Regions from separate parts of the Streptomyces sp. NPDC091682 genome, predicted to be linked through region 2. Evidence: riboswitches for the same ligand, from Rfam matches in the RefSeq annotation. Region 2 holds a riboswitch; the other holds the start of a gene.

What was found. Region 2 has a riboswitch for S-adenosylmethionine ahead of ACIQK6_RS14790 (aminotransferase class V-fold PLP-dependent enzyme). Riboswitches for the same ligand answer to the same signal wherever they lie in the genome.
Positions count from the first base shown of each region.
Region 1: another riboswitch for S-adenosylmethionine. It lies ahead of thrC (threonine synthase); the one in region 2 lies ahead of ACIQK6_RS14790 (aminotransferase class V-fold PLP-dependent enzyme).

Region 1 is NZ_JBIVTH010000007.1:330,324-345,515, forward strand. Features, by position in the region: gene ACIQK6_RS18910 (metalloregulator ArsR/SmtB family transcription factor) at 1-131, opposite strand, end outside; gene ACIQK6_RS18915 (ArsI/CadI family heavy metal resistance metalloenzyme) at 236-706, shown strand; gene ACIQK6_RS18920 (50S ribosomal protein bL37) at 851-925, opposite strand; gene ACIQK6_RS18925 (hypothetical protein) at 1,052-1,735, shown strand; gene ACIQK6_RS18930 (DUF2277 domain-containing protein) at 1,751-1,975, shown strand; gene ACIQK6_RS18935 (hypothetical protein) at 1,994-2,563, opposite strand; gene ACIQK6_RS18940 (VTT domain-containing protein) at 2,737-3,363, opposite strand; gene ACIQK6_RS18945 (alkaline phosphatase D family protein) at 3,657-5,315, opposite strand; gene ACIQK6_RS18950 (HNH endonuclease family protein) at 5,411-6,055, opposite strand; gene ACIQK6_RS18955 (TMEM165/GDT1 family protein) at 6,658-7,239, shown strand; gene ACIQK6_RS18960 (DinB family protein) at 7,425-7,952, shown strand; gene ACIQK6_RS18965 (trehalose-6-phosphate synthase) at 8,351-9,778, opposite strand; gene ACIQK6_RS18970 (glucosyl-3-phosphoglycerate synthase) at 9,825-10,775, opposite strand; SAM riboswitch class I at 10,960-11,117, shown strand; gene thrC (threonine synthase) at 11,135-12,409, shown strand; gene ACIQK6_RS18980 (MoaD/ThiS family protein) at 12,446-12,724, shown strand; gene ACIQK6_RS18985 (cold-shock protein) at 13,150-13,356, shown strand; gene groL (chaperonin GroEL) at 13,682-15,192, shown strand, end outside.
Region 2 is NZ_JBIVTH010000005.1:366,088-381,279, reverse strand. Features, by position in the region: gene ACIQK6_RS14845 (aminotransferase class V-fold PLP-dependent enzyme) at 1-1,187, opposite strand, end outside; gene coxB (cytochrome c oxidase subunit II) at 1,471-2,445, shown strand; gene ctaD (cytochrome c oxidase subunit I) at 2,442-4,172, shown strand; gene ACIQK6_RS14830 (cytochrome c oxidase subunit 4) at 4,169-4,567, shown strand; gene ACIQK6_RS14825 (Ig-like domain-containing protein) at 4,693-5,940, shown strand; gene ACIQK6_RS14820 (hypothetical protein) at 6,097-6,498, opposite strand; gene ACIQK6_RS14815 (heme-copper oxidase subunit III) at 6,698-7,318, shown strand; gene ACIQK6_RS14810 (c-type cytochrome) at 7,395-8,204, shown strand; gene ACIQK6_RS14805 (Rieske 2Fe-2S domain-containing protein) at 8,201-9,256, shown strand; gene ACIQK6_RS14800 (ubiquinol-cytochrome c reductase cytochrome b subunit) at 9,253-10,878, shown strand; gene trpD (anthranilate phosphoribosyltransferase) at 11,043-12,107, shown strand; SAM riboswitch class IV at 12,199-12,315, shown strand; gene ACIQK6_RS14790 (aminotransferase class V-fold PLP-dependent enzyme) at 12,538-13,926, shown strand; gene ACIQK6_RS14785 (Lrp/AsnC ligand binding domain-containing protein) at 14,711-14,992, opposite strand; gene ACIQK6_RS14780 (rhomboid family intramembrane serine protease) at 14,989-15,192, opposite strand, start outside.

The DNA.
Region 1 (15,192 bases), on a different contig from region 2:
GGGTCGGACAGGGCCTTGAACATCTTCGCCAGAGCGGCTGCGGACTCCTCGTCCAGCGGCTTGCGGACCATCGGCGAGCAGCACGCTGCCCCATCGTCCTGACCGATCACGGGGAGCTCTGAATTCGACATCTGTCTATGTTGACAGTCATCTATTCCGGTGGCAACCTCGGGTTTGCCAGGCTGTATCGATGAATGTCGAAACGGTACCGATCGTGAAGATCAGGGAGACCGCCATGTCCCGTGTTCAGCTCGCCCTGCGCGTCGCCGACCTCGAAGGATCCATCGCCTTCTACTCGAAGCTCTTCGGCGTCGAACCCGCGAAGATCCGCCCCGGATACGCGAACTTCGCCGTCGCCGAGCCGCCGCTCAAGCTCGTCCTCATCGAAGGGGAGGTCGGCGAGGAAACCCGGCTCGACCACCTCGGTGTGGAGGTGGGGGCCACCGAACAGGTCGCCGCGGCCGCCGCCCGGCTGAAGGGCGCGGGGCTGGCCACCTTCGAAGAGAACGACACTGCGTGCTGCTACGCCGTCCAGGACAAGGTCTGGGTCACCGGCCCCGGCAAGGAGCCCTGGGAGGTCTACGTGGTGAAGGGGGACGCCGACGTCCTCGACAAGGGCGCCGAGGGTGCCCCGGACGCCTGCTGCGCCGACCGGGCGCGGAACCCCGCCCCGACGGCCGCCACCGGTTGCTCCTGCGGAACCTGACGGGTCCGGCTCCGGCTCCGGCGCCGGGGGGCGTTGGGGTGCCGGGGTGTCGGGGGCGGGCCTCCGTCCCCGTGCGCAGCGGAGGAGGGCCGGCCCGCGAAGACCCCCGACCGGTCGCGGTCGGGGGTCTTTCGGGTGGTTCGCTCAGGCGTTGGGGCGCTTGCCGTGGTTCGCCTTCTTCTTCTTGCGTGCCCGACGCTTGTTGCCTCGCTTGGCCATGGTCATGGTCTCCCTCGTAGGCGACTGGTTCATGCCTCGGTCAGTCTAGGTTCGGTGTGATTCATCCGCATTTGGGAAAGTGGACGCTCTCTTGGCCGCCGGTTCGGGGCGTGGGATCGTCGGAGGATGGGCGAGCTCGCGTGGGGTGGGTTGGTCGTGGCCGCGGTCGCCGTGGCACTGGCGCTGATGGAGCGGTCCCTGGGGGCAGGCTTCGAGCGCAAGCGGAACGAGGAGCGGATGCGGCTGCTCGCGCACCTCGCCGGTCCGGGCGCAGTCGAGGGCGAAGTCGAAGTCGAAGTCGAGGTCGACAGGCCGTCCGTCGTCGTGGCCGGCAGGGGGAAGTTCCAGGACGTCGGCGGGATCCAGATCCAGCATCCCGCGGCACAGCTCGGCGACCGGCGGGACGACTTCACCCCGCTCCTCGTGGAGTACTACGCCTACGGACTGACCCAGGCGCGGAGCAGCTTCGCGACCAGCCAGCGGTTCGCCGGAGTCGGAGCGGCGATCCTGCTCTTCGGAATCGGACTGGCCGTCTGGAAGGCCGAGGGCGGCGGGGAGCTCTACCTGGGGATCGTCACGAGCTCGGCAGGACTGGTCACCACACTGATCGGACAGCTCTTCCACCGACGGGCAGACATCGCGCTCAAGCACATGGCCGAGCAGACCGCCTCGCTGCGCGACGACCGGCGGGCCGCCGAGACGACCCAGCAGGCCATCGAACTGCTCGACACGGTCGAGGACCCGGGGCTCAGGGCCCGCCTCCAAGCCGGTTTGATCATGAAGCTTTCCGGGGCCGAGCTGCCCCGGTAGCGGGATAGTGGAGGTATGTGCCGTTCTATTAAGACCCTGCGCCCGCCCGCCATCCCCGAGAAGGCGACCGAGGACGAGATCCGCGCCGCCGCCCTGCAATACGTACGGAAAGTGTCCGGTTTCCGGGCGCCCGCCGCGCACAACCGCGAGGTGTTCGAGGCGGCCGTGGACGCCGTCGCCGAGGCCACCGCGGCGCTGCTCGACGGGGTGCACGTACGGGGGCAGGCCGCCCCGGCGTGACCCGGACCCCGTCGGCGCCTACGAGGCTGCCGCGCGGCGACGCATCACCCACACTCCGGCGCCCAGCGCGCCCGCGGTGAGGGCGCTGCCCACGGCGATCTGACCGGGGCTCATCGAACCGATGCTGCCGCCCGTCCCGCCGCGAGCCGCACCTGAGCTGACCTGTAGGGACAGGGTGACGCGCTCGCCGCCGGGGCCGCCGCACTCGAAGACGACGCGGTGCGCGCCCGAGCTCGCGTTGTTGAAGACGGTGGCGCTCCCGATGAGGCTGGCGGCCGTCTGGCTGCCCGGGGTCAGCCGGGCCTCGCCGAAGGCGGTCGACGTGACCCTGGCGACCTGCGTTCCGCAGCCCGAGACGTTCAGCGCGACCCGGCCGCCCGGGGCGACGGCGGTGGGGGAGACGGTGGCGGAGGGGGCCGCGTACGCGAGGGTGGCGGGGGCGGCGGCAGCGGCGATGAGGGCCGCGGCCGCGACGGTCATCAGGCGGCGGGCCGTGGCGGGCGCCGCGGCGGGCGCCATGACGGGCCGTTCGGCGGGCGGTCCGGCGGGCGGTTTGGCAGACGACTTGGCAGACGACTTGGCGGGCATGGAGAGGACTCCTCGGCTCGTCGAAACGGCGCGGCCAGGCCACTGATGTGACACGGATTCGGTTGCGCACCGTGCTGTGGACGCTAGGAGCCCAGCCCTGGGGCGGCGATCGGGGTCGGGTGAACGGGTGAGCCGACTGCTCCGCCCGGGGGAGCCGAGCCGTGTCGGCCGGCCTACGCCGTCGCCGCGGCCGCCTCCGGGCGCCGTACCAGGAAGGCCGCCAGGGCACCCGCGGCGAAGAGGGCGACGACGGACAGGGCGGTGCCGAGCCACTGGGTGCCCAGCCACTGCGTACCGAAGTAGCCGAGGGCCACGCTGTATCCGGCCCAGGCCATGCCCGCCAGGACCGACCAGGGCAGGAACTCCGCCACCTTGCGCTGGGTCTTGCCCGCACCCAAGGACACCACCGAGCGTCCCGCCGGGGCGAAGCGGGCGATGACCACCAGAGCGCCGCCACCGCGCGCCAGAGCCGTGCCGAGGCGCTCGTGGGCCCGGGTCAGCCGGCGGGAGCGGGCGATGGCCCGGTCCAGCCGGGCTCCGCCGCGTCGGCCCAGCCGGTACGCGGCCATGTCGCCCAGCACCGAGGCGGTCGTGGCGATCACGAGCAGGAGCAGGATGTCCGGCACCTGCGCGGGTACCGGCACCGGGCCAGCAGCCCCGGCGGCTGCCGCAGCCGCCGCCGCGGTGATCACCAGAACCCCGCTCGGGAGCACCGGGAGGAAGACGTCGAGCACGATGGAGACCGCCACGAGGGCGTAGATCCATGGGCTCGCGGTCAGCGATCCCAGCGTCTCAAACAAAACGGGACTCCCCAGTCCGGTTGACGTGCTGCGACACCAAGCGCCGCGACGTCGCGGGGAGCGGCAGGAGCGGCCTGACAGCGAGACAGCGTACGCCCGACGTTCGCCCCCCGGATCCCCGGGGCGCCTGCCCGGTACGCCTTCCCGGTACGCCTGCCGAGAAGGGATGCCGGGAATGGATGCCTCCCGGGGCGCCTGCCGGTACGCCTGCCGGGTACGCCCGCCAAGGACGACCCCCGCACCACCACCACGCCAAGTCCACCGCCCCGCACCGCCAGGGCCCGCCCCGTCCCTTACTCCGCCGCCGTGAGATCCCGGTCCAGCACCGTCACCAGCACGGCCCCCTCGCGCTTCTTGCGCGCCTGGTCCAGCCGCAGCCGAGCGGTCCGCCCCGACAGAGCCAGCGTCATCAGCTGATTCCCAAACCAGGGCCCACCCGTACGCCGCCAGTTCAGCGGCGGTCGCCCCGTCCGCCCGTGCAGGGAGAAGCCGCGCCCCAGCCACCGCCCCATCCGGGACCAGCCCAGCCGAAAACCCCACTTCACCGCGGTATGGATGGAATTGTGAACCGGTGAGCACGTCAGCTGGAACACCCGTGCCGTACTCGGTATTCGAGGCTCGGCCACATACGCGTGATGCACGTCCCCGGACAGCACGCACACCGTCGCCGGCGCCCGCGGCCCCGTCCCCACTTCCTCGATCAGATCGGTCAGGGCCGCGAACGAGGCCGGGAACGCCGCCCAGTGCTCCAGATCGCTGCGCCGGCGCAGATCCTCCCCGATCCGCGCCCACCGCGGCCCCCGCTCCCCGCGGCACAGCGCAGCATTCCACGTCTCGGCATCGTGGATCAGCGGCGGCATCAGCCAGGGCAGCGAGGACCCGATCAACAGATGGTCGTAACCACCGTGCCCGGCCAGGGCGTTCTCCCGCAGCCACTGCTGCTCCGCCGGATCGAGCATCGCCCGCCCGTCCTCCGCCAACACCCGGGCGGCCCGGGTGTCCACCATCAGCAGCCGCGTCCGGCCGAAGTCGCGCCGGTAGCTCCAGCGCACCGTGCCCGGATCGGCGTCCGCCGCGGATGCGAAGGCCTGGAGCGCGTCCGTACCGTCGGGGGTCTTCCGTACCGCCTCGTACACCGCGTCGGCGTCCAGCTCGGCGGGGGAGAGGTTGCCCAGGTGCTGGTACACCCAGTACGACATCAGCCCGCTGAGGACGCGCTCGCGCCACCACGGCGTGGCCCGCATCTCCGCCAGCCACGCCGCGCTCGTGTTCCAGTCGTCGATGACGTCGTGGTCGTCGAATATGTGCAGGCTGGGGACCGTCGACAGTAGCCAGCGGATCTCCGGGTCGAGCCAGGACTCGTAGTAGAGCCGGGTGTACTCCTCGTAGTCCGCGACCTGGGCGCCCGGCGCCTCCCGCAGGTCCCGCCGGGCCGCGAGCCACTGCCTGGTCTCCCGGGACAGCGCGTCCGCGTACACCTGGTCGCCGAGGAGCAGCAGGACGTCCGGGCGCACCGCCTCCGGGTCGGCGGCCAGTCGCGCGGCGAGGGTGTCCAGCGCGTCCGCGCCGTGCGGCCCGTGCCGGCCGGCGGGCGGCGCGGCCTGTCGGCAGGAACCGAAGGTCACGCGCAGCCCGGGCGAGGGCCGGCCGGGGCCCGTCACGGCCGGAGCGGTGATCGTGCTCGGCGGGAAACCGCTCTCCGGCAGCGGCCACACCGGCCGGCCGTCGAGCAGCACCTCATACGCCGTGGTCGCGCCCGGGGTCAGACCGGTCACCGGTACCAGCGCGTAGTGGTGACCGGCTATCTGGAACGTACGGGCGCTGCCGCCCGCCCCGTCCGCGCACCGCACCTCGGCCGCGCACGGGCGGTCCGCCTCGACCCATATGGTGGCCGACCGGCCCGTGTCCCAGTCGACGTGGCGCAGCAGCGGCCCCAGACGCAGTCCGGCCATGCAACTCCCCCTCCTCCGTAAGCCCCTTCGATCACGGTACGACGGGTAGGGGGAGCCACGCCTCCCCCTGGCGGGGGAAAGATCGGCCGGCTCGGTCAGCAGCCGTTCAGGATGTTGACCAGGGCCGTCTTCTCACCGGAGTCCATGCTCAGACCGTAATACTGCTTCACGTTGACCCACATCCGCGCGTACGTACAGCGGTAGGACGTCTGCGAGGGCAGCCACTTGCCGGGGTCGAGGTCGCCCTTGGCCTGGTTGACGTTGTCGGTGACCGCGATGAGCTGCGGGCGGGTGAGGTCGTTGGCGAACTGCTGGCGCTTGCTGGTGGTCCAGGAATTGGCACCGGAACGCCAGGCCTCGGCGAGCGGGACGACATGGTCGATGTCGAGGTCGGCGGCCGCGGTCCAGGTGGCGCCGTCGTACGCCGAGTACCAGCTTCCGCTCACGGCGGCGCAGGAAGAGTCCTGGACGACGTTGACGCCGTCGCGCTTGAGGACGGTCTCGCGGGTGTTGCAGCTGCCGGAGACGGTGCTCCAGTGCGGGAAGAGGTCGCGGCTGTAGCCGCTGGTGGACCCCTCGGTCTTGGGCGTGACCGTCGCCAGGTAGGCGCGGGCGGCCGAGGCGCTGATGGGGGCGGGCGGGGCGGCCTGGGCGGCCGGGGCGTTGAGGAGGGAGGTCAGTGCGGCCAGGGCGGCTGCTGACGCGAGCACGCCAATTCGACGCGCGTAGATGCTGGGTATGAGTGCCATGAGGGGCTCCCTGGGTGCGGGGGGTGTGGCCGTGTGGCCCCGGCGGGGCGTGGCCATTGTGGCGGCGCCGGGTATCGCGGGGATGGGCACCAGATGACAGCCTGGCGACATGGGCACGTCACATCAAGTCGCCAACGCGCCTGATTTAAAAGGAGTTTGATATTCCGCAGGGGGGTGGAGGGGGGTTGCGAATCGTTCCTGCCCGTCCGTCGGACTCGCCCGTCCGACCGCTGCGCGCCGCCTCGCCTGCGCACCGGGCCCCGTATTGGACCGTCCAGTCGGGACCGTCCGGCCGGGACCAAAGGCCCATTCCGGTCTGTCGTGGGCTTCGCGTACTCTGTTCGGAGCAGAAGGGGAGTAGCTCTTCGCCGGACCGTCGACATACTGCTGGGTCACCCCAGCCGGCGCCCGGAGGCAGGCCGCGAGCAGCGGCAGGCCAGCGAGACCTTCGGCCGCAGTGTCCTGTTCAGCGCAGGCGCGTCTTGTACGCGCACGCGCAAGCCAGGGTGCCGCCGAGCCGAAGCGACCCCTGACACACCCCAGGTCTCTCGGTCCCGATGGCGCCCTGCCCGACCGATCGAGGTTTCACCCCCGTGTTCAGCTTCAGCATCATGGCGATCGCCTTCGGCGTCGTCTTCCTTGCCGAACTCCCCGACAAGACGGCCCTCGCCGGCCTGATGCTCGGCACGCGCTACCGTGCCTCCTACGTCTTCGCGGGCGTCGCCGCCGCCTTCGCCGTTCACGTCGCACTCGCCATCGCCGCAGGCAGCGTTCTCACGTTGCTCCCGCACCGGCTCGTCCAGGCCGTCGTCGGCATCCTCTTCCTGGCGGGCGCGGCCATGCTGCTCCTGAAGAAGGACGACGGGGACGAGGAGGTCAAGCCGCCCGCCGACCAGTCCTTCTGGAAGGTCTCCGGAGCGGGATTCATGTTGATCCTGGTGGCGGAGTTCGGTGACCTGACCCAGATCATGACCGCCAACCTCGCCGCCCGGTACGACAACCCCGTCTCGGTCGGCATCGGTGCCGTGATCGCCCTGTGGGCGGTCGCGGGCATCGGCATCTTGGGTGGTCGCACCCTGATGAAGTACGTGCCGCTGCGACTGATCACCAAGATCGCGGCTGCCGTGATGGCCGCACTGGCCGCGTTCTCGCTCTACGAGGCGATCGCGGGCTGACGCGTCGCAGGTGCGGGCCGGCGGTGGCGGATATTTCCTTGCGGGGCGGGAACGTACAGATCACGCTCGTGCGTGTGACAGACACCCCCATCCCCACCGGCCCTACCGGCCCTGCCGTCGAGCCCGCACCCCGATCCGCGTCCGCGCCGGTGTCCGCCGAGGACCGGCAGTTCGGCTGGTCCAACATGTTCGTCCGCCCCGACGAGGACACCCGGACCGACGGCGGGTTCCAGGGCGAGCGCGCCGTACTCGCCGGCTACCTGCGCGACCAGCGCCTGACGCTTGAGCTCAAGTGCGCGGGCCTCGACGCGGAGGCCCTGGCGCGGCGCTCGGTCGAACCGTCCAACCTGTCGCTCCTGGGTCTCGTGCGCCACCTCGCGGGCGTCGAGCAGTACTGGTTCCGGCAGGTCATGGCGGGCCAGGAGATACGTCGGCACTACCGCACGGAGGAGGACCGCACGGGAGACTTCACCGGCGCGGTGGCCGACCCGGAGGTGGTCGCGGACGCGTGGGCGACCTGGCGTGCCGAAGTGGCCTTCGCGGAACAACTGGTCGCGGAGGCCGCCGACCTGGGCGTCACGGGTGACAGCAGACATGGCGACGAGCCGATGGAGCTCCGCGAGGTCCTGGTCCACATGATCGAGGAATACGCCCGCCACAACGGCCACGCGGACTTCCTGCGGGAACGCATCGACGGGCGAGTGGGGCAGTAGGGCGAGGCGGGGCGGGCGGGGGCTTCGGGGTGGGCAGGGGCCGGGTGGGCGGGGTCGGGAAGTACGGCGGTGGGGGGGGGGGGGGGGCGGCCCCCCCCCCCCCCCCCCCCCCACCACCACCCCCCACCCCCCCCCCCCCCCCCACCCCCCCCCCCCCCCCCCCCCCCCCCCCCCCCCCCCCCCCCCCCCCCCCCGCCGCCCCCCCCCCCCCCCCCCCCCCCCCCCCCCCCCCCCGCCCCCCCCCCCCCCCCCCCCCCCCCCCCCCCCCCCCCCCCCCCCCCCCCCCCAGCGGCGCCGTGGTCGGGGGCCAGCCCCCGAACCCCCGCGCCTCAAACGCCGGCGGGGCTGGATTTTCCAGCCGTCCGGCGTTTGAGGACCGGGTCCGGGCAGAGCCCGGTTCAGGCAAGGGCCGAGAGCTGGGCCTCGAACCAGGCCGCCGGTGGGAGGGCCGTCGCCGCTGCCGCGAGGCGTTTGGTGCGTTCCGCGCGCTCAGCCGCCGGCATGGACAGCGCCACGTGCAGGGCCACGGCCGTTTCCGTCACGTCGTACGGGTTCACCTTCAGCGCGTCCTGGCGGAGCTCCTCGTACGCCCCCGCCCCCGTGGACAGCACCAGCGCGCACCCCGCCTCCGACACCACCGGGATCTCCTTCGCCACCAGGTTCATCCCGTCCCGCACCGGGTTCACCAGCGCCACGTCCGCCAGCCGGTACGCCGCCAGCGAGCGTTCGAAGTCGTCCTTCACCGACACCAGCACCGGCTGCCACTCCGCCGTACCGAACTCCGCGTTGATCTCCGCCGCCAGATCCCGCACCGACTGCGTGTAGTCCCGGTACACCCTCAGGTCCTGCCGCGACGGGTACGCCGACGCCAGGTGGACCACTCGGCCCCGCCATTCGGGGAAGTGGGTCAGGAGCTCCCGGTAGGCCAGCAGGCCGCGCAGGATGTTCTTCGACAGTTCCGTGCGGTCCACGCGGACGATCGTCTTCAGGTCTCCGACCTCGGCCCGCAGCTGCGCCAGTTTGTCGTCGACCCCGGGCCGGTGCGCCAGTTCCCGCAGCTCGGCGTCGTCCACTCCGAGGGGATACCTGGACACCCGCGTGAACCGTTTCTCGGCGCCGCTCTTCTTGTGCCTCACACCGGCCGGCTTCTCGCCCCTCGCGATGCCGCTCGCGTCGTCGATGTCCGCGCCGTCGATGAAGCCGTTCGCCCACTTCGAGGTGTGGAAGCCCAGCAGGTCCGCCCCCAGCATCCCCCACACCAGCTCCTTGCGGACGGTGTCCGGGAGCATGTCCATGAAGGGCGCCGACGCCCACGGCGTGTGCGTGAAGTGCGCGATCTTCAGATCCGGCCGCAGCTCGCGCAACTGCCCCGGAACCAGCGCCAGGTGGTAGTCCTGCACCAGAACGCGGGCGCCCTCCGCCGCCTCGTCCGCGAGGGCTTGCGCGAAGGCCCGGTTGTAGCGCCGGTACGACCCCCACCGCCGGTGGAACTCGGCGTCGAAGACCGGTTCGCGCGGGATGTCGTAGAGGTGGTGATGTGTGAACCACAGCACAGAATTGGCGATTCCGTTGTATGCGTCGTCATACATCGTGGGATCGATATCCAACATCCGGACGCCCGGCTCGGACGCGCCCCGGCGGACCGCTTCCCGGTCCGCGTCCGACAGCGCCGCGCAGATCCACAGCGCCTCCGGCTGCTCGGCGAGGGCCGTGGAGAGTCCGGAGACGAGACCGCCCCCGCCGCGCCGGGCGCTGAGCGTCCCGTCCTCGGCGAGCGCGTAGGAGAGGGGGCCGCGGTTCGCGGCGACGAGCACCTGGGAAGCCATGCCGCCAACCTAGCCCGGCCCGCACCCGCTCAAACCGTACGTTCGCTCACGCCACGCGACGCAGTGCGTACTCCTCGATGCCCGCCATCGGCGGTCGCTCCTCCGTGTCCACCGGGTACGTCCGCGGCCGGAAGCCCTCCGGCCCGCGCTCGAACTGCGTGAGTTCCGGTCGTACGAGGTGCCCGCGCGAGAGCCGGACCTGGGCGGTGCGGTAGATCGCCGCGGCCATCCGGCCCAGCGCCTGCCCGTCCTGGTGGCGGTGGAGCCGTACGCCCACGTCCACCTGGGCCAGCGCGTCCAGCCCGACCGTGTGCAGCGCGTCGACCAGCAGGCCCAGCTCGACGCCGTAGCCGACGGGGAACGGCAGCTGCTCCAGCAGGGAGCGGCGTACGGCGTACTCGCCGCCCAGCGGCTGCACGAAGCCGGCCAGCTGCGGCCAGTGGAGGTTGAGGAGCGGGCGGGCGACCAGCTCGGTGACCCGGCCGCCCTGGCCCGGGGTGTCCCCCAGCGGCCGGTCGTACATCGCCTTGACGAACTGCACGTCGGGGTCGGTCAGCAGCGGGCCGACGATGCCGGAGACGAAGGCGGCGGAGAAGTCCCGCAGGTCGGCGTCGACGAAGCAGACGACGTCCCCGTCGGTGGCCAGCAGCGAGCGCCACAGCACCTCGCCCTTCCCGGGCAGTGCCGGCACGCGGGGCAGGATCTCGTCGCGGTGCACCACCCGGGCCCCAGCCTTCGCCGCGACCTCCGCGGTCCGGTCGGCGGAGCCCGAGTCGATGACGACCAGCTCGTCCACCAGGGGGAACGGGAGTCCCTCGATCAGCTCACGCCGGATGACCTCGACGATCGCGCCGACCGTCGCCTCTTCGTCCAGCGCGGGCAGCACCACGCTGACCGTGGTCCCGGCCGCCCGTTTCCGGTCGAGCAGCTGGTCGAGCGGTCGGTCGGCGGCGGACCAGGAGCGGTCGGCCAGCCATCGCTCCACCTCTTCCAGCACCCTCAGCACTCCCTGCGTGTCGGCGATATTCGCCCTTATGTGATCCATCTCGCGGTTCGGACGCCTGTCTCAGTCGCGCGAGCCTTCGGTTACAGTCTTGAACAACGCGAAGGACCACCGCATGCCGGGGGTCCCGCGCACAAACGCACCGGCGCGCCATAGAGCGCGTGTGCCGGTGCCATACCGCTCATCCAGAGGGGCAGAGGGACACGGCCCGTTGAAGCCCCGGCAACCCTCCAGTCGGTTCTCGCGATCGCGCGTCAGCGCTCGTCAGCGAGGTCCCCGGCTAGGGAAGGTGCCAATTCCGTCTCATGGCGAAGTGCGCCATGGGGAAGATGAGGAGAAAGGGCCTCGCCATCATGGCTGCACAGACTGTCGCCACCTCTGTTGATCTCGGACCCGCCACCGGCCTTTCCTGTCGCGAGTGCGGTACCCGTTTCGAGCTCGGCCCCATCTTCGCGTGCGCCGAATGCTTCGGACCGCTGGAAGTCGCCTACGACCTGCCGACCGGCGACCCCGAGGCCCTGCGCGCCGCGATCGAGGCCGGTCCCAACAACATCTGGCGCTACGCGCCGCTGCTGCCCGTCCCCGCGGACGTGGCGTCCAAGCCCAGCCTGAACCCCGGCTTCACCAAGCTCGTGGACGCGGCCAACCTGGCCAAGGAGCTGGGCATCACCGGCAAGCTCTACGTCAAGGACGACTCCGGCAACCCGACGCACTCCTTCAAGGACCGCGTCGTGGCCATCGCCGTCGAGGCCGCCCGCGCCTTCGGCTTCACCACCCTGTCCTGCTCCTCGACCGGCAACCTGGCCGGCGCCGTCGGCGCCGCGGCCGCCCGGGCCGGCTTCCGCTCCTGCGTGTTCATCCCGCACGACCTGGAGCAGGGCAAGGTCGTCATGGCCGGTGTGTACGGCGGTGACCTGGTCGGCATCGAGGGCAACTACGACGACGTCAACCGCTTCTGCTCCGAGCTCATCGGCGATCCGCTGGGCGAGGGCTGGGGCTTCGTCAACGTCAACCTGCGTCCGTACTACGGCGAGGGCTCCAAGACCCTCGCCTACGAGATCTGCGAGCAGCTCGGCTGGCAGCTGCCCGACCAGATCGTGATCCCGATCGCGTCCGGCTCGCAGCTGACGAAGATCGACAAGGGTCTGCAGGAGCTCATCAAGCTCGGCCTCGTCGAGGACAAGCCGTACAAGATCTTCGGCGCCCAGGCCGAGGGCTGCTCCCCGGTGTCCACCGCCTTCAAGGCCGGTCACGACGTGGTCCGCCCGCAGAAGCCGAACACCATCGCGAAGTCCCTCGCGATCGGCAACCCGGCGGACGGCCCGTACGTCCTGGACATCGCCCGCCGCACCGGCGGTTTCGTCGAGGACGTCAACGACGAGCAGGTCGTCGAGGCCATCAAGCTCCTCGCGCAGACCGAGGGCATCTTCGCCGAGACCGCGGGCGGCGTGACCGTCGGCGTGACGAAGAAGCTCATCGAGGGCGGGCAGCTCGACCCGACGCTCACCACCGTCGTCCTCAACACCGGTGACGGCCTCAAGACCCTGGAGGCGGTGGCCGCGGACAGCGGGCAGACCGCCACCATCCGCCCGAGCCTGGACGCGTTCCGCGCCGCCGGCCTCGCCTGATCCTCTTCCTCCTGCACCCGGAAAGGCAGTAGCGCCATGAGCGTCAACGTCCGCATCCCCACCATCCTGCGCACCTACACCGGCGGCGTCTCCGAGGTCCCGGCCGAGGGCGCGACCCTCGCCGAGGTCATCGAGTCCCTGGAGAAGAACCACCCGGGCATCGCCGCGCGGGTCCTGGACGACCAGGGCAAGCTGCGCCGCTTCGTGAACGTCTACGTCAACGACGACGACGTGCGCTTCGAGGGCGGGCTGCAGGCGGCGACGCCGGACGGCGCCGGCGTCTCGATCATTCCGGCCGTCGCCGGCGGTTGCTGATTCCCCGGATCCCCACCGGATCCCCCCGGTCACCGCTCCGGTGACACGCGCAAAACGAAATTGCCCCCTCCGCTAAAGCGGAGGGGGCAATTCTGCTTGATTGGGCACGGTAGGGTTGGGGAAGTCCCCTCCGCTGTTCTTGCCCCCTGCATATGAACGGGCCGCGCAAGGGTCGACATCGAGCCAACATGCGAGTGCGGTATGGGGCTTTGGCGAGATATGTCAGGCCCGAGTTGCCCGGGAGTATGGCAAATTTTCACTCTATTTCAATGTTTCTCGGTGTCTAGATTTCTCATCGGATTGACCTGTTGCAGACAGCATCCGCGCAGATACATTCAGCCTCGGTCGACGCGTTCCGACGCAAGTTCTGACCCGGGATCGTGAAGTGCGTTCCTGCGCAAGGGCCAGTAATAGGGGAGTTAGGCATGGCTCAGGGCACCGTCAAGTGGTTCAACGCGGAGAAGGGCTACGGCTTCATCGCGGTCGACGGTGGTGCGGATGTGTTCGTCCACTACAGCGCCATCCAGATGGACGGGTACCGCACCCTTGAAGAGGGTCAGCGGGTCGAGTTCGAGATCTCGCAGGGCCAGAAGGGTCCGCAGGCGGACATGGTCAAGCTCGCACTCGGCTAGTCCTGGAGCGATCGACCACCGACGCACGGTCTTCAGTGAAGACCTGGAACACACACGAGGGGCCCACATCCTGGACACGGGATGGGGGCCCCTCGTGGTGTGCCCGGTAGTGGCCCGGTAACAGCGCAAGCCGCTTGCACTCGGAGGGGTCGAGTGCTAATCATTGGCGTTAGCACTCTCCGGTTGAGAGTGCTACTGAACGAGGACCGGGTCGGTGAGGCCCGCAGGGTCCGGCGGGAAGGAACCGTCGGGCACGCAGGCCGTCCGTCGCGGGCGCGGGCGCGGTCCAGGAGCAATCCACCGCTGTCCGGGAGGACCACTTCAGATGGCCAAGATCATTGCGTTCGACGAGGAGGCCCGCCGCGGCCTCGAGCGTGGGATGAACCAGCTCGCCGACGCCGTCAAGGTCACCCTTGGCCCCAAGGGTCGCAACGTCGTCCTTGAGAAGAAGTGGGGCGCCCCCACGATCACCAACGATGGTGTTTCCATCGCCAAGGAGATCGAGCTCGAGGACCCGTACGAGAAGATCGGCGCCGAGCTGGTCAAGGAAGTCGCCAAGAAGACGGACGACGTCGCCGGCGACGGTACGACCACCGCCACCGTTCTCGCCCAGGCGCTCGTCCGCGAGGGCCTGCGCAACGTGGCCGCGGGTGCGAACCCGATGGCCCTCAAGCGCGGTATCGAGAAGGCCGTCGAGGCCGTCTCCGCCGCCCTGCTCGCCCAGGCGAAGGATGTCGAGACCAAGGAGCAGATCGCTTCTACGGCCTCCATCTCCGCCGCCGACACCCAGATCGGCGAGCTCATCGCCGAGGCCATGGACAAGGTCGGCAAGGAAGGCGTCATCACCGTCGAGGAGTCCCAGACCTTCGGTCTGGAGCTGGAGCTCACCGAGGGCATGCGCTTCGACAAGGGCTACATCTCGGCGTACTTCGCCACCGACATGGAGCGCATGGAGTCGTCCCTCGACGACCCGTACATCCTGATCGTCAACTCCAAGATCGGCTCGGTCAAGGACCTGCTGCCGCTCCTGGAGAAGGTCATGCAGTCCGGCAAGCCGCTGCTGATCATCGCCGAGGACGTCGAGGGCGAGGCGCTCTCCACCCTCGTCGTCAACAAGATCCGCGGCACCTTCAAGTCCGTCGCCGTCAAGGCCCCGGGCTTCGGTGACCGTCGCAAGGCCATGCTCGGTGACATCGCCATCCTCACGGGCGGCACGGTCATCTCCGAGGAGGTCGGCCTCAAGCTGGAGAACGCCGGTCTCGACCTGCTCGGCCGCGCCCGCAAGGTCGTCATCACCAAGGACGAGACCACCATCGTCGACGGTGCCGGTGACAGCGACCAGGTCCAGGGCCGCGTGAACCAGATCCGCGCCGAGATCGAGAACTCCGACTCGGACTACGACCGCGAGAAGCTCCAGGAGCGCCTCGCGAAGCTGGCCGGCGGCGTGGCCGTCATCAAGGCCGGTGCCGCGACCGAGGTCGAGCTCAAGGAGCGCAAGCACCGCATCGAGGACGCCGTTCGCAACGCGAAGGCGGCCGTCGAGGAGGGCATCGTCGCCGGTGGTGGCGTGGCCCTGCTGCAGGCCTCCGCGGTCTTCGAGAAGCTGGAGCTCGAGGGTGACGAGGCGACCGGCGCCAACGCCGTGAAGCTCGCCCTGGAGGCCCCGCTCAAGCAGATCGCCGTCAACGGTGGTCTCGAGGGTGGCGTCGTCGTCGAGAAGGTGCGCAACCTGCCGATCGGTCACGGCCTGAACGCCGCGTCCGGCGAGTACGTCGACATGATCGCCGAGGGCATCATCGACCCGGCGAAGGTCACGCGCTCCGCGCTGCAGAACGC
Region 2 (15,192 bases):
CGCAGCCCGAGCGCGTCGAGCTCCAGGGAGTCCGCCACCGGAGCCACCGCCGGGGGCTCCGACACGCCGAGCCGTTTCCGTACGTCCGCCACCGCGCGCGGCAGCACCTCCAGGAACGCGTTGACCTCCTGCGCCGGCGTCCCCGGCGGCAGGGACACCCGTACGTTCCCCTCCGACAGCGCGCCCATCGCCCGCAGCACGTGACTGGGGGTCAGCGTGGAGCTCGTGCACGAAGAGCCGGAGGACACCGAGAAGCCGGCCCGGTCCAGCTCGTGCAACAGCGTCTCCCCGTCGACGTACAGGCAGGAGAAGGTGACCAGGTGCGGCAGCCGCCGCTCCGGATCGCCCACCACCTCCACGTCCGGGACCAGCCGCACCACCCGTCGCCGGATGCGGTCCACCAGGACCCGCAGTCGGGCCGCCTCCGCGTCCGCTTCGGCCCGTACGGCCCGCAAGGAAGCCGCCGCGGCCACGATCGCGGGCAGGTTCGTGAAACCGGGGGAGCGGCCCGACTCCCGCTCGTCCGCGGGGCCTTGGGGAGAGAAGCGCACCCCCTTGCGGACCGCCAGCAGGCCGACCCCGGGCGGGCCGCCCCACTTGTGCGCACTCGCGGCCAGTACGGACCAGGCGCCCTCCACCGGCCCCCAGCCCAGCGACTGGGCCGCGTCCACCAGCAGCGGCACCCCGGCCGCCGCGCAGACCTCGGCCACCTCCGCCACCGGCTGGACCGTGCCCACCTCGTGGTTGGCCGACTGGAGGCAGGCGAGGGCGCTCTCCGGGACGAGCGCCTGCGCGTAGCCGGCGGGAGTCACCGCGCCCCACCGGTCCACCGGGACCTCGGTCACCGTCCCGCCGCGCGCCCCGTGCGCCTCGGCCGCGTGCAATACAGAACTGTGTTCGACCGCCGATACGAGCAGGTGGCCACCGATGCGCCGGCGCCCCGCGAGGACCCCCGCCACCCCCGTGTGAACCGCGTGCGTCCCCGAAGGAGTGAACACGAGCTCGTCGGGCCGGCATCCCACCGCCTCCGCGGCGGCCTCCCGCGCCGCGTCCAGCAACAGTCGGGCGCGCCTGCCCTCCCGGTAGAGCCGGGCCGGATCGGCCCAGCCCTCGTCCAGGGAGGCCTGCAACGCCTGGCGGGCCACGGGGTGCAGGGGAGCGGCGGACGCGCTGTCGAAGTACGGCATCCGGCCACGCTAGCTCCAGCCCCCGAGCGTTCGAGGTCAGGGGGCGTCAGATGGGCTCCGGAGCCCGCCATTCAGGGCCATTCGCACCGTCCCCCGGACGGCGGATCCATCCCTTCGGGGGCAGTAGCGGCGCGTTGGGCACCCTCCCCGCGCGACCCCAAATAGCGTCCAGTAGGGTTTGGTCCGCATAAACATCCAAACCCCTGCCTGCGTCAGGGCCGGCGACCGACCCGAACACGGCCGCGGCCGGCCGCGCGGGCCGAGACTCTCGGGAAGGCGCTACGTGAGTCCCTACGGCTCCGACCGCTCGCCGCGGCGCCCGATGCGGCGGAAGCTGCTGCAGGCGCTGACTGCGGGCGTGGTCCTGGCGACCGCCACTGGTTGCTCGTATACATGGAAAGACTTCCCCCGCCTCGGAATGCCGACTCCGGTAACCGAGGAGGCGCCGCGCATCCTCTCCCTGTGGCAGGGATCCTGGGCGGCCGCGCTGGTCACGGGCATCCTCGTGTGGGGCCTGATCATCTGGAGCGTCATCTTCCACCGGCGCAGCCGGACGAAGATCGAGGTCCCCGCGCAGACCCGGTACAACATGCCCATCGAGGCGCTGTACACCGTGGTCCCGCTCATCATCGTCTCGGTGCTCTTCTACTTCACCGCGCGTGACGAGTCGAAGCTCCTGGCCCTCACCCCGAAGCCGCCGCACACGATCAACGTGATCGGCTTCCAGTGGAGCTGGGGCTTCAACTACGTCGAGAACGTCGACGGCGACGCGGCGACCCCGAAGGCGGGCGCGGTCCCGAAGGAGCTCGCCTCCATCCCGGACCGCTTCACCAAGGACTTCCCGGCGGGCGCCGAGGGCGTCTACCAGAAGGGCGTCCCGGGCGACCGGAACCCCCAGACGGGCAACCCGGGTCCGACCCTGGTCCTCCCCAAGGGCGAGAAGGTCCGCTTCATCCTGTCGTCGAACGACGTGATCCACTCCTTCTGGGTGGTCCCGTTCCTGTTCAAGCAGGACGTCATTCCGGGCCACACCAACGTCTTCGAGGTCACCCCGTCCGAATACGGCACCTTCATGGGCAAGTGCGCCGAGCTCTGCGGCGTTGACCACTCCCGGATGCTCTTCAACGTCAAGGTGGTCTCCCCCGAGGAGTACCGGGCGTACCTGAAGGATCTGGCGGAGAAGGGTCAGACCGGCTACCTCCCGGCCGGTATCCAGCAGACCGACCCGGCCCGGAATGCGGAAGTGAACAAACTGTGAGCATCCTCAACGAATCCCAGGGTGCCGCCGCCGACTCGTATGAGAACGAGCTGCCGGTACGGCGCAAGCAGCCGGGCAACGTGGTCGTGAAGTGGATGACCACGACCGACCACAAGACCATCGGCACGATGTACCTGGTCACGTCGTTCGTGTTCTTCATCATCGGCGGCCTGCTGGCGCTCTTCATGCGCGCCGAGCTGGCCCGTCCGGGCACGCAGATCATGTCGAACGAGCAGTTCAACCAGGCGTTCACCATGCATGGCACGATCATGCTGCTGATGTTCGCCACCCCGCTCTTCGCGGGCTTCGCCAACTGGATCATGCCGCTGCAGATCGGCGCGCCCGACGTGGCGTTCCCGCGGCTGAACATGTTCGCGTACTGGCTGTACCTCTTCGGCTCGACCATCGCGGTGGCCGGCTTCGTCACGCCGAACGGCGCCGCCGACTTCGGTTGGTTCGCCTACTCCCCGCTGTCGGACGCGGTCCGGTCGCCGGGCATCGGCGCCGACATGTGGATCATGGGTCTGGCCTTCTCCGGCTTCGGCACCATCCTCGGCTCGGTCAACTTCATCACCACGATCATCTGCATGCGCGCACCCGGCATGACGATGTTCCGCATGCCGATCTTCACCTGGAACGTGCTGCTGACCGGTGTTCTGGTCCTGCTCGCCTTCCCGGTGCTGGCCGCCGCGCTCTTCGCGCTGGAGGCCGACCGCAAGTTCGGTTCGCACGTGTTCGACGCCGCGAACGGCGGCGCATTGCTATGGCAACACCTCTTCTGGTTCTTCGGACACCCAGAGGTGTACATCATCGCCCTGCCGTTCTTCGGAATCGTCTCCGAGATCATCCCGGTCTTCAGCCGCAAGCCCATGTTCGGCTACATCGGCCTGATCGCCGCGACGATCGCGATCGCCGGCCTCTCCGTGACCGTGTGGGCCCACCACATGTACGTCACCGGTGGTGTGCTGCTGCCGTTCTTCTCCTTCATGACCTTCCTGATCGCGGTACCGACCGGTGTGAAGTTCTTCAACTGGATCGGCACCATGTGGAAGGGCTCGTTGTCCTTCGAGACCCCGATGCTCTGGACGATCGGCTTCCTGGTCACCTTCACCTTCGGTGGTCTGACCGGCGTCATCCTGGCCTCGCCCCCGATGGACTTCCACGTCTCCGACTCGTACTTCGTCGTCGCGCACTTCCACTACGTCGTCTTCGGCACCGTGGTGTTCGCGATGTTCGCCGGCTTCCACTTCTGGTGGCCGAAGTTCACGGGCAAGATGCTGGACGAGCGTCTCGGCAAGATGACGTTCTGGACGCTGTTCGTCGGCTTCCACGGCACCTTCCTGGTGCAGCACTGGCTCGGTGCCGAGGGCATGCCGCGTCGTTACGCGGACTACCTCGCCGCCGACGGTTTCACCGCGCTGAACACGATCTCGACGATCAGCTCGTTCGTGCTCGGCCTGTCGATGCTGCCGTTCATGTACAACGTCTGGAAGACCGCCAAGTACGGCAAGAAGGTCGAGGTCGACGACCCGTGGGGTTACGGCCGTTCGCTCGAGTGGGCGACGTCCTGCCCGCCGCCGCGGCACAACTTCCTCACCCTGCCGCGGATCCGTTCCGAGTCCCCGGCGTTCGACCTGCACCACCCTGAGATCGCGGCCCTCGACCACCTCGAGGACCACAGCGTCGCCGCCCAGGCCGTCACCGGCGGCAAGGAGGCCGACAAGTGAAGATCCAGGGCAAGATGTTCCTCTGGCTCTCCTTCTTCATCCTGATCATGGCCGTCGTGTACGGCGTGTGGTCGAAGGAGCCCGTCGGTACCACCGCGCTCTTCCTGGCCTTCGGCCTGAGCGTCATGATCGGCTACTACCTGGCCTTCACGGCCAAGCGCGTGGACGAGATGGCCCAGGACAACCTGGAGGCCGACGTCGCCGACGAGGCGGGCGAGCTGGGGTTCTTCTCCCCGCACAGCTGGCAGCCGCTCTCGCTGGGCATCGGCGGCGCGCTCGCGTTCATGGGCGTCATCTTCGGCTGGTGGCTCATGTACTTCTCGGCCCCGATCATCGTGATCGGCCTGTGGGGCTGGGTGTACGAGTACTACCGCGGTGAGAACCAGAACCAGTAGCAGCACCTTCGCGGCCGCGCCGCGACGCACTTGGGGCCCGGGCACCTCCTCCAGGAGGAGCCCGGGCCCCTCGTTTGCAGTCACCCCGCGCGCCGTAATTGTCATATCTTCATAGCGTTGGCTCCATGAAGCACTCACCGCGTCTTTGGACGGTACTCAGCTGCTCCCTGCTGGTCGCGTCCCTCGGGGCCGGCGCCACCGCATGCGGGTCCGGCGACAAGAACCCGCTGTCAGCCCGCCCGTACGACGCGGGCGATCAGGTCGCCTTCAACCAGCGCGCCGGCAGCCGCCCCGTGGACCCCGACCGGCCCCTCGAAATCACCGCCAAGAGCGGTGGCGGCCGGATCACCGACGTGCTGGCCGTGGACACCCACGGCCGCCGCCTGGCGGGCGAACTGAGCGCCAAGGGGGACCGCTGGCACAGCACCACCCCGATGGCCTCAGGCGTCCGCTACACGGTCACCGTGAGCACCGAGGACGAGCGGGGCGCCCCCGGGCAGCGCACGCTCACCTTCGACACCACCCCGTCCAAGGGGATCCTGAAGGTCGAGTTCGGCCCGGACGAGGGCAAGTACGGCGTCGGACAGCCCATCACCGCCGAACTCAGCGAGCCGGTCAAGGACAAGGCCGCCCGCGCCATCGTGGAACGGGGCCTCGTCGTCGACGCCCCGCCCGGAGTCGAGGGCGCCTGGCACTGGGTGGACGACAAGAACCTCCACTACCGGCCCAAGGACTACTGGCCCGCCAACTCCGCCGTATCCGTACGGAGCAACCTGGAGGGCGTCCGGATCACCGACGAGCTCCACGGGGCCGTCGCCAAGCCGCTGAAGCTGGAGATCGGCGACCGGGTCGAGGTCACCACCGACGCCTCCTCGCACTACCTCACGTTCAAGCGCAACGGAGAAGTGATCAACACCATTCCGGTGACCACCGGCAAGCCCGGCTTCTCCACCCGAAACGGCATCAAGGTGGTGCTGGGCAAGCAGTACTTCGTACAGATGCGCGGCGACACCGTCGGCATCGGCGGCAGCGAGTACTACAACCTGCCCGTCTACTACGCCACCCGCGTCACCTGGAGTGGTGAATACGTCCACGCCGCACCGTGGTCCGTCGGCTCCCAGGGCTACGAGAACGTCAGCCACGGCTGCACGGGCATGAGCACCGGCAACGCCGCCTGGTTCTACGAGAACATCACCGAGGGCGACATCGTCCAGGTGATCAACAGCATCGGCGACGACATGGACGTCTTCGGCAACGGCTTCGGCGACTGGAACATGGACTGGAAGGACTGGCGCCAGGGCAGCGCCCTGCTCAAGGGCACCCAGGAAGGCCGCAGCCCGGTCGACCAGGCCCGCCTGCGCCCCACCGTCTGAGCCGTCCCGGGCCGGCCCCTCCCCCCGGAGGACGTCCGGGGGGAAATTCCCGGCCCGTTCACCCGTACGGCCCCCCTACGAGGCACGCGCGGGCCCTACAAGGGGTGTCCTGCCGGTCGGGCCGGGTGTGACCGACAAGGCGCCCCCAAGGGCTTATCAGGCGTCCAGGGACAGACGGGTCCTCAGCAGGCCCGCCAGGGTGTCCGCGAACTGCACCGGGTCCACCGGAAGGGTCACGGCGGCGTCCGCGCGACTCCACGTGGCCAGCCAGGCGTCCTGGGGGCGCCCCATCAGCAACAGCACCGGCGGACACCGGAAGATCTCGTCCTTGATCTGTCGGCACACCCCCATGCCCCCGGCCGGAACCGCCTCGCCGTCCAGCACGCACACGTCGATGCCGCCCGCATCCAGCTCCGTCAGGACCGCCGGCAGCGTCGCGCACTCCAGGAACTCCACCGGCGGCAGGTCCGCGGCGGGCCTGCGTCCTGCCGCCAGCCGCACCTGCTCCCGGGTGCCCGCGTCGTTGCTGTAGACCAGAACCCGCGCAGTCGCCCGCATTTCGTTCCTCCACGTGGCCGTGAATCACGTTGATGTTGCGCGGGATGCTACTCCTCCCGGTGCGCCGTCAACATCGGTTCGAACATGTCGCAGGTGGCCGCGCGGAGGACTCATCTGATGGGCCGTTCGGGCCTTGCACACGCCCCTGACACTCCGAACGGCACCCCCCGGGGTGAGGGCGGGATAAGCGACCGACATAATGTCGGTCGTGGCGACAGCAACGACAGTAGATACCGGGCACGCGCACCCGACGGTCAACCGGCCGAACCTCGTCAGCGTCGGAACCATCATCTGGTTGAGTTCCGAGCTGATGTTCTTCGCGGCCCTCTTCGCGATGTACTTCACCCTGCGATCCGTGATGGGTCCCGAGTTCTGGACAGAACAGGCCGACGCCCTGAATCTGCCCTTCTCGGCGACGAACACGACGATCCTGGTGCTTTCCTCGCTCACCTGCCAGCTCGGCGTATTCGCCGCCGAGCGCGGTGACGTGAAGAAGCTCCGGACGTGGTTCATCATCACGTTCGTCATGGGTGCGATCTTCATTGGCGGCCAGGTGTTCGAGTACACCGAGCTGGTCAAGCATGAGGGCCTGTCCCTCTCGTCCAACCCGTACGGCTCGGTGTTCTACCTGACCACCGGCTTCCACGGGCTGCACGTGACGGGCGGTCTCATCGCCTTCCTGCTGGTCCTCGGCCGGACGTACGCGGCCAAGAGGTTCACCCACGAACAGGCCACGTCGGCCATCGTCGTGTCCTACTACTGGCACTTCGTCGACGTCGTCTGGATCGGCCTCTTCGCGACGATCTACCTGATCAAGTAGCGAACACGTCACCGGGCAAGACCCGGCACTCCATCCAGACACACCGACGCAGAAGATCCTGACACCGGGGTAATCCGTGAAAAAGCTCTCCGCACGACGACGCCATCCGCTGGCGGCGGTCGTCGTTCTACTCCTCGCGCTGGCGGCCACTGGGGGGCTGTACGCCGCCTTCGCCCCCGCGGGCAAGGCGCAGGCCGATGAAACCGCCCAGTCCCTCGCCATCGAGGAGGGCAAGAAGCTCTACGCCGTGGGTTGCGCAAGCTGCCACGGAACCGGCGGTCAGGGTTCCTCTGACGGCCCGAGCCTGGTCGGCGTCGGCTCCGCGGCCGTCGACTTCCAGGTGAGCACGGGCCGCATGCCCGCCCAGCAGCCCGGCGCCCAGGTGCCGAAGAAGCCCGTCATTTACGACCAGGCGCAGATCGACCAGCTGGCCGCGTACATCGCGTCCCTCGGCGCAGGTCCGATCACGCCGACCGCGAAGCAGTACGACCCGGCGGGCGCCGACATCGCCAACGGTGGTGAGCTCTTCCGCAACAACTGCGCGCAGTGCCACAACTTCACCGGCGAAGGCGGCGCACTGACGAACGGCAAGTACGCCCCCAACCTTGAGGACGTCTCGCCGAAGCACATCTACGAGGCCATGCAGACCGGCCCGCAGAACATGCCCTCCTTCCCCGACAGCACCATGCCGGAGAAGCAGAAGAAGGACATCATCGCGTACCTCCAGAACGTGAACGGCGAGAAGTCGACCAGCCCCGGCGGCCTGAAGCTCGGTGGCCTCGGCCCCGTCTCCGAGGGTCTGTTCGGCTGGATCTTCGCCCTGGGTGCGCTGATCGCTGTCGCCGTCTGGGTCGCGGCCCACACCGCTAAGGCCAAGAAGTCATGAGTAGCCAAGAGATTCCCGAAGACAAGCACCTGCCGAGCGAGCAGGGCGACGCCCACCACGGCGTAGCGGTCGCGGACGACCCGTTCGCCGACCCGGGCCTGCCGGTCCACAAGCCGCGCATCCAGGACATCGACGAGCGGGCGGCGAAGCGCTCCGAGCGCACCGTCGCGATGCTCTTCACGCTGTCGATGCTGGCGACGATCGCCTTCATCGCGTCCTACGTGATCTTCCCGGTCGACAAGATCGTCTACATCTTCCCCATCGGGAAGGTCAGCGCGCTCAACTTCTCCCTGGGCATGACCCTGGGCGTGGCCCTCTTCTGCATCGGCGCGGGCGCGGTTCACTGGGCCCGCACCCTGATGTCCGACGTCGAGGTCGCCGCCGAGCGCCACGAGATCGCCGCTCCGGCCGAGGTCAAGGCGCAGGTCCTGCAGGACTTCGCCGACGGCGCGAACGAGTCCGGCATCGGCCGACGTCCCCTGATCCGCAACACGATGCTGGGCGCGCTGGCCATGCTGCCGCTGTCCGCCGTCATGATCATGCGCGACCTGGGCCCGCTGCCCGAGGACAAGCTGCGCAAGACCCTGTGGGCCAAGGGCAAGCTGCTCATCAACCAGAACACGATGGAGCCGCTGCGTCCCGAGGACGTGTACGTCGGTTCGCTCACCTTCGCCATGCCGGAAGGCCTGGAGGAGGAGCAGCACGACTTCCAGGTCCAGATCGCCAAGGCCGCCCTGATGATCGTCCGCATTCAGCCGGAGGACATCAAGGACAAGAAGGAACTGGAGTGGTCCCACGACGGGATCGTGGCCTACTCCAAGATCTGTACCCACGTCGGCTGCCCGATCAGCCTGTACGAGCAGCAGACGCACCACGTGCTCTGCCCGTGCCACCAGTCCACCTTCGACCTCTCCGACGGCGCCCGTGTCATCTTCGGCCCGGCCGGTCACGCGCTTCCGCAGCTGCGGATCGGCGTGAATGACGAAGGCTTCCTCGAAGCGCTCGGCGACTTCGAAGAGCCCGTCGGTCCTGCATTCTGGGAGCGCGGATGAGCACCAGCGAGAACAACGAGCGCAAAGCGCCGGCCGGCGAGCGCGTAGCGGACTGGGCGGACGGCCGCCTGGGCATCTACAGCCTCGCCAAGGCCAACATGCGCAAGATCTTCCCGGACCACTGGTCCTTCATGCTCGGTGAGATCTGCCTCTACAGCTTCATCATCATCATCCTCACGGGTGTGTACCTGACGCTGTTCTTCCACCCGAGCATGAACGAGGTCGTGTACCACGGCTCGTACGTGCCGATGCAGGGCGTCATGATGTCCGAGGCCTTCGCCTCGACGCTGGACATCAGCTTCGACGTCCGCGGTGGCCTGCTGATCCGTCAGATCCACCACTGGGCGGCGCTGATCTTCGTCGCGGCGATGGTCGTGCACATGATGCGCGTCTTCTTCACCGGCGCGTTCCGCAAGCCCCGTGAGGTCAACTGGATCTTCGGCTTCCTGCTGCTGGTCCTCGGCATGTTCACCGGCTTCACCGGTTACTCGCTGCCGGACGACCTGCTCTCGGGTACCGGTGTCCGCTTCATGCAGGGCGCCATCCTGTCCGTCCCGGTCGTCGGCACGTACCTGTCGATGTTCCTGTTCGGCGGGGAGTTCCCGGGCGGCGACTTCGTCGCGCGGTTCTACTCGGTGCACATCCTGCTGCTGCCCGGCATCATGATGGGCCTGCTCGTGGCCCACCTGATCCTGGTCTTCTACCACAAGCACACCCAGTTCGCGGGCCCCGGCAAGACGAACAACAACGTCGTCGGCATGCCGCTGCTGCCGGTCTACATGGCCAAGGCCGGAGGCTTCTTCTTCCTGGTCTTCGGTGTCATCGCGGCCGTCGCGGCCGTCGCCTCGATCAACCCGATCTGGGCGCTCGGCCCGTACCGCCCGGACCACGTGTCCACCGGTGCGCAGCCCGACTGGTACATGGGTATGCCGGAAGGCCTGATCCGAGCCATGCCCGGCTGGGAGATCAACATGTGGGGCCACACGCTCGTCCTGGGCGTGTTCATCCCGCTGCTGCTCTTCCCGCTGGTGCTCGGCGCGATCGCCGTCTGGCCGTTCATCGAGTCCTGGGTCACCGGCGACAAGCGCGAGCACCACATCCTGGACCGCCCGCGCAACGTCCCGACCCGTACGGCCTTCGGTGTCGCCTGGATCGCGGAGTACATCGTGCTCCTCATCGGCGGCGGCAACGACATGTTCGCCCAGTACTTCCACCTGTCGATCAACTCGATCACCTGGTTCGTCCGGATCGGCTTCTTCGTCGTCCCGGTCCTCGCCTTCATCGTCACCAAGCGGATCTGCCTCGGCCTCCAGCGCCGGGACCACGACAAGGTGCTGCACGGTCGCGAGACCGGCATCATCAAGCGTCTGCCGCACGGTGAGTTCGTCGAGGTCCACGAGCCGCTCCCGCAGGGCAAGCTGCACACCCTCACCGCGCACGAGCAGTACAAGCCGTACGAGATCGGCCCGACGGTCGACGAGAACGGTGTCGAGCGCAAGGTGAAGGCCACCGAGAAGCTGCGCGCGAAGCTCAGCAAGGGCTTCTACGCCGAGGGCAACCAGATCCCGAAGCCCACGGTGGAGGAGTACCAGGAGATCCAGTCCGGCCACGGCCACCACTGATCCCCGCATGAACGCATGAGGGACTGATTCCGGTCAGTCCTGGTGTCGCCACGGCGAGAGCCCCGTCCAGTGTCTGGACGGGGCTCTTTGCCGTAACCGGGGCTGGATAGGCTGAACCCTGACCGATCAGACGTGGAATCCTCCACCGACAGCAGGAGCGGACCATGAACGTTGCGACCCCGGCAGGCGGCGACAGCGTGGCGGCCCGTGGCTGGCCGGGCGTTCTCGACGCCCTGTTGACCGGCCAGGACCTGCGCGCGGAGGACACCGCCTGGGCCATGGACCGGATCATGCGGGGGGAGGCCACCGACGCCCAGATCGCCGGCTTCACGGTCGCGCTGCGGGCCAAGGGAGAGACGGTCGAGGAGATCAACGGCCTCGTACGGGCTATGTACGCGCACGCCAACCTGATCGAGGTGCCGGGCCGCACGGTGGACATCGTCGGCACCGGCGGCGACGGGGCCAAAACGGTGAACATCTCCACGATGTCGGCCGTCGTCGTGGCCGGGACCGGCGCCAAGGTCGTCAAGCACGGCAACCGGGCCGCGTCCTCCGCGAGCGGCTCCTCGGACGTCCTGGAGAAGCTCGGGGTGAACCTCCACCTGAGCCGGGAACGGGTCGTGGAGGTCGCCGAAGAGGCCGGCATCACCTTCTGCTTCGCCGTGAAGTTCCACCCCGCACTGCGCCACGTGGCCGCGGCCCGCAAGGAACTGGGCATCCGGACCTTCTTCAACGCGCTGGGCCCGCTGACCAACCCGGCCCGGGTGCGCGCCCAGGCGACCGGCGTGGCCGACCCCCGGATGGCCCCGATCATCGCGGGCGTGCTCGCCGAGCGGGGCTCGTCCGCGCTGGTCTTCCGCGGTGACGACGGCTTGGACGAACTGACCACGACGTCGACCTCGCGCGTCTGGTGGGTCCGCGACGGCAAGGTCTCCGAGCAGGCCTTCGACCCCCGTGACGTGGGCATCTCCCTGGTCGACGTCTCCGCCCTGGCCGGCGGGGACCCCTCGTACAACGCGGACGTGGCCCGCCGCCTGCTGGCCGGCGAGACCGGCCCGGTCCGCGACGCCGTCCTGCTGAACTCGGCGGCGGCCCTGGTGGCCCTCGACCCCGGTCCGGGCACCCTGGAGGAGCAGATCGCGGCCGGAATCACCCGCGCGGCGGAGTCCATCGACTCGGGTGCGGCCCGGGCCGCCCTGGAACGCTGGGTGACGGCCAGCAACGTCTAGGCGCGCGGGAACGACGCGAAAACGATGACCCCGGTCCACCATGCGGACCGGGGTCTTGCGTACCCGCGATCATGTGGCAGGATGCACACCAGGTCACGAGTGACAGCGTTTAGGCCCCGGCTTGCTGTCCGGCAACCCTCCTTCCGTGGCGGGGTGCCCCGGGTGATGACCAGGTCGTAGGCAACAAGGCCTACGGCAAGCGCGGATCCCTCGACACCAGGGGTCCTGGTCTTCTCGAGGAGCTTTTTCCGTGAGCAAGCGAATGCGATAGGGCGACTCCGCCCCCACTTCACCCTCGGACCAGGGTCACTTCCGCGTACCCCCGCCCCGTGCGATCCGAGGACCCTCCCGTACCCCGGACGGCCGCAGCGCCCTACCCGCGTACGGGCACACCGAAGCCATTCAGCCCTGCCTGCCGGGAGATACCGCCATGTCCGCATCCCTGAACGCCGCCGTCGCCACCGCCACCGCAGCCACCGTCGACCCCGCCTGTGCCGAGCCGCTCGCGGTCCTCGGCCGGGACGTCACCGTCCCCCTCGTCACCGGCGGCGAGGTCACCTACGCGGCCCTCGACTACGCGGCCAGCGCCCCCGCCCTGCAGCGCGTCTGGGACGACGTGGCCGCGTACGCCCCGTACTACGGCAGCGTGCACCGCGGCGCCGGGTACCTCTCGCAGCTCTCCACCGACCTCTTCGAGCAGAGCCGGGTCACCGTCGCCGAGTTCCTCGACTGCCGCCCCACCGACCAGGTCGTCTTCACCCGGTCCACCACCGACTCGCTGAACCTGCTCGCCGCCGTGCTCCCCGCCGACTGCCAGGTGTTCGTCTTCGAGTCCGAGCACCACGCCTCGCTGCTGCCGTGGACCAACGCCCAGGTCACCTACCTCAACGCGCCGCGCACCCCGGCCGAGGCCGTCGCCACCCTGGAGCGGGCGCTGGCCGACCGCGACCCCTACGGCCCGGCCCTGGTCTGCGTCACCGGAGCCTCCAACGTCACCGGAGAACTGTGGCCGGTCAAGGAACTCGCCGCCGCCGCGCACGCCCACGGCGCGCGCATCGTGCTGGACGCCGCCCAACTGGCCCCGCACCACCCCGTCTCTGTACAGGAGCTGGACGTCGACTGGGTCGCCTTCTCCGGGCACAAGCTCTACGCGCCCTTCGGCTCGGGCGTGCTCGCCGGGCGCGCCGATTGGCTCCAGCAGGCCGACCCCTACCTCGCGGGCGGCGGAGCCTCCCGCACGGTGGCCCGGCGCGAGGACGGCGGCGTGGACGTCGAGTGGCACACCACCGCGGCCCGCCACGAGGCCGGCTCCCCGAACGTCATCGGCGTCTACTCCATCGCCTCGGCCTGCAAGGCCCTGACCGAGGCCGGCTTCGGGAACCTCGTCGCCCGCGAGCAGCACCTCATCGAGAAGGTCCGGGAGGGCCTGGCGGAGGTCCCCGCGGTCCGGATCCTCTCCCTCTTCGGGGACGACGCCCCGCGGGTCGGCGTCATCTCCTTCGTGGTGGACGGCTGGAACAGCTCTCACTTCGCCGCCGCGCTGTCCGCCGAGTACGGGATCGGCGTACGTGACGGCCTGTTCTGCGCCCACCCGCTGGTCCGCACCCTGCTCGGCAGCGAGCCGCAGGCCCAGGGCGAATGCGGAGCCCCGGAGGCGGCGCCGGGCGAGCGCTCGCTGAACGCGATCCGCGTCAGCTTCGGCGCCGGCACCCCCGACGAGCACGTGGAGCGCTTCGTCGGCGCGGTGAAGGAACTCGTGGCGGACGGCGCCAAGTGGCAGTACCGCACGGAGGAAGGCCGCTGCGTCCCGGCGGTATGACCGGCGGTCGGCTCGGCGGTTTTGCGGTTCGGTGGCACGTTGCGTCGTGCCGAGGTGGTTCGCCGGGTCCCCTGCGGGGGGCTCGGCGGTTTTGCGGTTCGGTGGCACGTTGCCTCGTGCCGAGGTGGTTCGCCTCAATCGCCGGCGGGGCTGGGTGGTGTGGGGCGGTGCCCCGCCGAAGTGTCTCCTCGGCTCGCGCCAGGCGGCCGTGGTTCTGCCGTTCGGCCTGGGTTGCGCGCTCGTCCTGCGGGGACACTCCGCCGTGTCCCCGCCCCACGGTAGGGCTTCGACAGCCCAACCTTGTCCCCCCACCTCCCCATGAACCGGCACCGCCAACGGGTGACTGACCCCTTTCCCGGTGGGCCTGCACTGTCAACGGGTGAGTGGGGGCTTCCCTGTGGGGTTGTGCTGCTGAGGGGAGGGGGGACGTGGTGGGGTGTCCCCGCAGGACGAGGCGCTACCACCGGGCACAGCCGAGACATGCCCGCACGCGCCGAGCCGAGGAGACACCCCACCACGGCCCCCCGGACCGACCCGTGCCGACAAGCCCGCCCACCCGCCGAGGCGCGGGCCCGCCCATTCAGCCCCGCCGGCGTTTGAGGCGCGGGTCCGGGCAGCGCCCGGCAGACGGCAGCAACACGACCAAGCAGCCCGCAGGGCAACGGCGCGGGTCCGGGCAGCGCCCGGCGAGGATCCGGACCCGCCGGACACCACCGAGCAGGCCCGCAGGGCAACGGCCCGGTGGGGATCCGGCCGGACCGGACCGCAGACCGCGCCGGAGGCGCTACGCGTCCAGGCCGATGGCGAACGCCGCTTCCAGGTCGTGCTGGGAGTACGTGCGGAAGGCCACGTGGGTGTCCGTCGCCTCGACGCCCGGGATCTTGCTGATGCGGCCGGGGATGATGTCCGCCAGGTTCTCGTGGCGGGCCACGCGGACCAGCGCGATCAGGTCGTACGTCCCCGTGACGGAGTAGACCTCGCTGACGTTCTCGAGGGCGGCGATGGCCTCGGCGATCTCGGGGATCCGGTCCACGCTGGTCTTGATGAGCACGATCGCGGTGATCACGGCTGGCTGTCTCCCTCGGTGGCCGTCGCTGGTCGACTCACTCTAGTCGTACCCCGGTAGCGGGCCCACGCGTAGAGGAAGCCGAGCGAGAAGCCCACCAGGTGGGCGAGGTAGGCCACCCCGGGGCCGCTCTCCGCGCGCTGCGCCGCCAGCCATTGGAGGGCGAACCAGAAGAGCAGCACCATCCACGCCGGGAACCG